DNA from 2 places in the Rhizobium sp. 0TCS1.26 genome. Region 1 is predicted to be linked to the other one. Evidence: riboswitches for the same ligand, from Rfam matches in the RefSeq annotation. Region 1 holds a riboswitch; the other holds the start of a gene.
The links. Region 1 has a riboswitch for thiamine pyrophosphate ahead of AAIH46_RS16565 (ABC transporter permease). Riboswitches for the same ligand answer to the same signal wherever they lie in the genome.
Positions count from the first base shown of each region.

Region 2: linked by a shared signal. The riboswitch ahead of thiB (thiamine ABC transporter substrate binding subunit) and the one ahead of AAIH46_RS16565 (ABC transporter permease) in region 1 are both predicted to bind thiamine pyrophosphate.

Region 1 covers NZ_JBCIYV010000003.1:540,424-543,827, forward strand. Annotated here, with positions in the region: gene AAIH46_RS16560 (metallophosphoesterase family protein) at 1-1,113, opposite strand, end outside; TPP riboswitch at 1,249-1,351, shown strand; gene AAIH46_RS16565 (ABC transporter permease) at 1,491-2,285, shown strand; gene AAIH46_RS16570 (ABC transporter substrate-binding protein) at 2,282-3,226, shown strand; gene AAIH46_RS16575 (hydroxyethylthiazole kinase) at 3,223-3,404, shown strand, end outside.
Region 2 covers NZ_JBCIYV010000004.1:291,728-295,131, reverse strand. Annotated here, with positions in the region: gene thiP (thiamine/thiamine pyrophosphate ABC transporter permease) at 1-201, opposite strand, end outside; gene thiB (thiamine ABC transporter substrate binding subunit) at 206-1,195, opposite strand; TPP riboswitch at 1,261-1,361, opposite strand; gene AAIH46_RS19200 (response regulator) at 1,410-1,874, opposite strand; gene AAIH46_RS19195 (ABC-F family ATP-binding cassette domain-containing protein) at 2,013-3,404, opposite strand, start outside.

The DNA of each region.
Region 1 (3,404 bases):
GCGCACATCCTCGCGAAAACCATGCGCGGTCATCACCTCTTCGCGCATCAGCACGCTGAGTTCCAGGATCGGGTCACTGCCCGATGCGGCACGCGTCTCGTCCGCCGGAACATCGACGGCAAGTTCCAGCTTCTCGATCCAGGTCCGCCCGGTCCGCTCGCCGCGCTGCTCGGCCTCGGCCTGCAGCAGGTCGCGGTCGCGGCGGATGGTCCAGGCAAGCGGCGTACGACCAACCAGCCGCAGACGCACGACGAGGTGGTCGGAGCGGGTCCGCTGCCGTTCCTGCTCCAGTGCCGTACCGATGAGCTCGACGACGCTGCGCCACTCCTGGGCGCCGGTGATGTCGACCGTCAGCCGGGCGAACTGCGCAAGGCTCGTCAGCCGTTCCTCGACCCGCACCGAACCGTCGTCGCCAATGGTCACCAGCGACACGGTCTTCTCGCCGGCTTCGTTGATGTCGCGGCCCTGCGGCATGCCGGGCATGATCACGGTCCGCTCGCCGGCATGGTGGGTGCGCTGATGGATGTGGCCGAGCGCCCAGTAGGCAAACCCGGCGCCATGCAGGTCGGCAAGCGAGCAGGGCGCGTAGAGATCGTGACCGGAAGCGCCGGCAAGGCTCGTGTGCATGATGCCGATATTGACGGCGCCGGGGGTCGGCGGCCGGTACTTTGGCAGCAGGCTTTCCGGCGCATGCGGCTTGGAAAAGCTGAGGCCATGGATCGCGACATCGATGCCGCCGGTCGTCAGTTCGATCGCTTCCGCGCGACCGCCGAAAACCTTGACCGAAGGCGGCAGCACCAGCTCCTGGGTGATCCGCGACAACGCATCGTGGTTGCCACGGATCTTGAACACGGCGATGCCCGCCTCGTGCAGGCGCTGCATCTGGGTCGCGAGGAAGCGGGCGGTCTTCATCGAGGTCTGGTCGCCGTCATAAAGATCGCCTGCGATGATCAGCGCATCGACCTGTTCCTCGAGGCAGAGGTCGACGATCCTGATCAGCGCCCGACGCGTCGCGTCACCCACCAGATCGGCGAGTTCTGCATTGCGCAGCGACAGTGAGCGGAGCGGCGAATCGAGATGGATATCGGCGGTGTGGACGAACCTGAAGGGCATGCCGCTTTCTAGCCGGTCCAACCGGCGCGGGCAATGGCGACGAGATCTCGTGCACCGGTCTTCGGATCGCCGGGCGGCCGTGCTGATCCAGTCCTGGGCGCCGTTGACTTAAGGCCCGGTTTGTCGCTAGGGTCGCCGCATTCCGAGGGGAGCACCGAACGGTGCTGAGATGGCGTGGAGCCGGACCCTTGAACCTGATCCGGGTCATGCCGGCGTAGGAACGGAAAATGCGCATGCCACCGCGCCGCTTTCTCTTCTCCGCTTCACCTGGATCTCCGTGCTGTCAAGGTTTGGAGATCGCCATGCGTTGTTGTTCGGCTGCTTCTCGCAGCATCGTCGTCTTGCCCCGAACCTCGCTTAAGTCCGCCGGCTGAGCCATGCGTGCGTCCGAGGGGAGTTTTGCCCTGATCCTTCTTGCGGGTGTGTGGCAGGCAGTCGTGACGGTGCTTGCGCCGCCGCGATACCTGCTGCCGTCACCGCTTTCGGTCGCCGACGTGTTCGTTCGCCAGCCGGCTTTCCTGCTGCATCACGGCCTGATCACGGCTGGCGAAATCCTCGTTGGTCTTCTGGCCGGCAGCCTGCTCGGTGCTGCAACCGCCATTGCGGTGGCGGCAATGCCGCGATTGGGGCAGATCGTCTGGCCGCTGGTGCTGGTCGTCCAGGCGTTCCCGGTCTTCGTGCTGGCACCGGTGCTGGTGCTCTGGTTCGGTTTCGGCATCGCCTCCAAGGTGGCGATGACGGTGATCATCATCTTCTTCCCGGTTGCCTCGGCGCTCGCCGACGGCCTTCGACGGACCGATCCGGACATCCTCGATGCGGCAAGGCTGACACCGGCCAGCCACTGGCAGATCCTGCGCCATCTGCGCCTGCCACTGGCGCTTCCGTCGCTGGTCTCCGGTCTGCGGGTCGCGGCACCGCTCGCACCTTTGGGCGCCGTCGTCGGCGAATGGGTCGGCGCGGCCGGCGGCCTCGGCTTCATCATGGTGCAGGCCAATGCCCGCATGCAGGCCGACATGCTGTTTGCCGCCATGATCGTGCTGGCGCTGTTCACCGTCGCTCTGCGCCTTCTCGTCGACCGGCTGACGGCCGGCCTTGCTCCCTGGGCGCGCGAGACCCTCGACGCTCCTCTTTCCTTGCCTCTCTCACTGAAACCCAGAAGGTCATCCCGATGAAACGCCTGCTGCCCGCTCTCGCCACGGCGCTCCTGATCAGCCTTGCTCCGGCCGCCGCCCAGGCCGCCGACAAGCTGTCGGTGCTGCTCGAATGGTTCGTCAATCCTGACCATGCGCCGCTGGTCGTCGCCCAGGAAAAAGGCTTCTTCCGCGATCAGGGGCTGGAGGTCGAGCTCATCCCGCCTGCCGATCCGTCGGCCGTGGCGCGGCTCATCTCGACGAAGCAGGCGGATATCGGCATCCACTACCAGCCGAACCTCTACCTCGACCATGCGGCCGGCCTGCCGCTCGTCCGCTTCGGCACGCTGGTCGAGACGCCGCTCAACACCGTCACCGTGCTTGCCGACGGGCCGATCAAGAGCTTCAAGGACCTGAAGGGCAAGAAGATCGGCTTTTCGGTCTCGGGCTTCGAGGATGCGATGCTGAAGCGGATGTTGGCGGGCGAGGGCGTCGACGTGAAGGACGTCGAGCTCATCAACGTCAACTTCTCCCTGTCGCCCTCGCTGATCGGCGGCAAGGTGGATGCGACCGTCGGCGGCTTCCGCAACTTCGAGCTGACGCAGATGCGTCTGGAAGGTCACGAAGGCCGCGCCTTCTATCCGGAAGAACACGGCGTGCCGCTCTATGACGAGCTCATCTTCGTCACGCATAAGGATCTGGTGAAGGATGACCGCCTGCCGCGCTTCCTTGCAGCCGTCGAACAGGCCTCCGTCTACCTGACCAACCATCCGCAAGAAGCCTGGCAGATGTTCATCAAGGCTTACCCCAACCTCGATGACGCCCTGAACCGCCAGGCCTTCATCGACAGCCTGCCGCGTTTCGCCAAGCGGCCGGCAGCGCTCGATCGCGGCCGTTACGAACGCTTCGGCGCCTTCATGGCAGAAAGCGGGCTTGTTCCGGTCGCGCCGTCCGTCGACGATCTGGCGGTGGAACTGCGATGACGGCGCCGACATCCACACCATCGCCGGCAACGGCCGCCGAGCTGCTTGCCCGCGTGCGTCAGGCCAGGCCGCGGGTCCACTGCCTGATGAACACGGTGGTGCAAAAGTTCACCGCTGATGGCATCTCGGTCATCGGCGGCATTCCGTCGATGACCTCGTCCATGGAGGAGATCGCCGA
Region 2 (3,404 bases), on a different contig from region 1:
GGAGAGAAGTGTGGAGAGCACCGCTTGCAGCACGGTAAAGCGCAGCAGGCTCAGCGTGTAGCTGTCGAAGATGGCGCGCCCCGGCATTGCCGGCGAAGCGGAAACCAGGGCGATGCTGGGCGCCAGGATGAAGAGCGCGACCGTGGCAAAGCTTGCCGCGCCTGCGGCAAGTCCCCGGCCTCGCTCCCCCGCCGTCAGCATCGGCCTACTTCATGCTCATCGCGGACAGCCATTCGCGGATCCACGCCTGGCGGTTGGTGGCCACCTCGTCGGGGCTCATCAGTAGCGTCTTCTGCGGCTGCACGAGCCTGCCGAAGGCTTCCGGCAGGGCTTCATCCGTGGCAGCGGCCGGCATCATCCAGTTGGTGGTCGGGATGATCGCCTGGAAGTCCGGCGACAGGGTGAAGGCGAGGAAGGACCGGGCAAGATCCTTGTTCTTCGAGGATTTGAGGATCCCCGAGACTTCGACCTGGATGTAGTGCCCCTCGTCGAAGGCGGCGGCCTGGTAGCGATCTGTGTTTTCCTCGACCATGTGATAGGCCGGCGAGGTGACGTAGGAGAATACCATCGGTGCCTCGCCCTTGGTGAACAGGCCGTAGGCTTCCGACCAGCCCGGCGTCACGGTGAGGATGCGGTTCTTCAGTTTTGCCCAGGCGGCCGGCGCCTCGTCGCCATAGACGGACCGGATCCAGAGAAGCAGGCCGAGACCCGGCGTCGACGTGCGCGGATCCTCGATGGCGATCTTCTGGTTCGGGTCGCCCTCGACGAGGTCCTTCAGGCTGCGCGGCGGGTTCTTGATCGTCTCTGTGTCGTAGACGACGGCGAAGTGACCGTAGTCGTAGGGCACGAAGACGTCGTCGACAAAACCGCCCGGAACCTTCGCAGCAGAGGTATCGATGCCGTGCGCCTCGAAGAGGCCGGTCTGCTTGGCTTCGGCAATGAGGTTGGTATCCAGCCCCAGCGCGACGTCGGCGGTGGAGGTGGTGCCTTCGAGCTTAAGCCGGGTCAGCAGCGCCACGCCGTCGGCGACACCGACGAAGTTGACCGTGCAGTCGCAGGTCTTCTCGAAGGCCTGCTTGACCTTTGGGCCGGGACCCCACTCGGAGATGAAGCTTTCATAGGTGTAGACGGTCAGCGTCTTCTTCTCGGCGGCAGTGGCCGGAGCCGTAAGGCCGAGAGCTGCAAGCAATGCCATGGCAATGATCTGGGATCCGCGCATCAGCGCCTCCTTGTTCTTTTCAAAACGGGGAATAGGCGCTGAAGATCGAGCCGTCTAATCCCTCCGCCGGTGTTAACCGGATCAGGTTCCGCGGGTTGGCAAAAGCCTCTCAGCCATGGATATGGCACCCCGTTAGAGCAGGCGGAGATGTAGCCGGATGGCGGGCGCTTGGCAAGCGCCGCCTCGGGTGTCAGTGCGTTTGCAAGTGGTGGACGTGCCGGAAGATCTGCAGGTCGCGCGGCACTGCGGCGATGCCGCCCAGACGATTGGCGAGGGCGTAATCGAGCGTCTCCTCGATCGAGTGCGGCATGACCGGCTTGGTGAGGACGCCGAGAGAGCCGTTCGGGTGCCCCTCGAGCTGTTCCGGATTGGCGGTCATGAAGATCACCGTCACGCCGAAACGTTCGGCAAGCTCGCGGCCGATCGACGGGCCGGTCGGGCCGTCAGACAGGTTGACGTCGACGAGGGCAATATCCGCATTTGGAGCAAGCGACAGGGCATGCATCCGGCCGCTGGCAAAGCCGCTTACCGTCAACCCCATGCTTTCCACTGTGTCGGCGACGTCGAGAGCGATGAGAAATTCGTCCTCGACGATCATGACCCGTTGTTTCATGGCTGCATCTTCCAGCCGACGACGCACTACATTTGCCGACATGGGACATCCCTCTGTTGAACACGCACCTGAACAATCTCTGTACCAAGTGTCGACCGAACGTGCCATTTCGGGAAATGTTCCGGCACGGGGCCAGATTTATTAGCACTAACTCTTTGTTAAGTATAACAAACTGTTAGGTTAGCCTTCGAGTTCCTCGCGCAGCATCTCCAGTTCCAGCCACTCTTCCTCCATCGCCGTCAGTTTTGCGCGCAGCTTTTCGAGCTCGGCGGCCAGGCGGTTGAAGGCTGCCGGGTCCTTGGTGAACAGGCTCGCATCGGCCATCTTCGCCTCGCGCTGATCAATATCTGCCTGCACCTTCTCCATCTCCTTGGGAAGGTTTTCGAGCGCGAATTTCTGCTTGTAGGAGAGCTTCACCTTCGACTTCGGCGTATCGGACGCGGGTGCCGCGGCGCTGGCGGTATCTGCCTTCGCCCGCTCCACCCGGCGCTTCTCGTCGAGCGCGCCCTTGCGCTGCGCCATCATGTCCGTGTAGCCGCCGGCATATTCGATCCAGCGGCCGTCCGGCGCCTCGGGATTTGCCGGCGCAATGGTCGAGGTGACGGTGCGGTCGAGGAAATCGCGGTCGTGGCTGACGAGGATGACGGTGCCGTTGAAGCCGGCGACGATTTCCTGCAGCAGGTCCAGCGTTTCGATGTCGAGGTCGTTCGTCGGCTCGTCGAGGATCAGCAGGTTCGACGGCCGGGCCATGATCCGCGCCAGCATCAGACGGGCGCGCTCGCCGCCGGACAGGTTCTTGATCGGCGTGCGCATCTGCTCCGGCTGGAACAGGAAGTCCTTCATGTAGCCGGCCACGTGGCGCTGCTCGCCGTTCACCAGAAGGCTCTCGCCGCGTCCGTCGGTCAGGTAGTGCGCCAGCGTGTCGTTAAGATCGAGATCCTCGCGCTTCTGGTCGAGCGTTGCGATCTCGAGGTTGGTGCCGAGCTTGATGATGCCGCTGTCGGGCTCCAGCTGACCGGTCAGCATCTTCAGCAGCGTCGTCTTGCCGGCGCCATTGGGGCCGACGAGACCGATCCGGTCGCCGCGATGCACGCGGATGGAGAACGGCGCGACGATCTGCCGGTCGCCATAGGCCTTGGTGATGGCCTCCGCCTCGATCACCAGCTTGCCGCTTTCCTTGCCCTCCGAGGCCGAGGCCTGGATGGTGCCCTGCGGTCCCTGGTGGCCTCGGTAGTTGGAGCGCAGCGTCTGCAGGTTGCCGAGCCGGCGCATGTTGCGCTTGCGCCTGGCCGTCACGCCGTAGCGCAGCCAGTGCTCCTCGCGCTCGATCTGCTTGCCGAGCTTGTGCTGCTCCAGCTCTTCCTCTTCCAGCACCTTGTCGCGCCATTCCTCGAAATAGCCGAAGCCGCGGTCTAGCCGGCGCGCCGTTCCGCGATCGAGCCAGACGGTGGCGGTCGAGACCTTTTCCAGGAAGCGACGGTCATGGGAGATCAGCACCAGGGCGCTGCGGCTCTTCTGCAGCTCGCTTTCCAGCCATTCGATCGTCGGCAGGTCGAGATGGTTGGTCGGCTC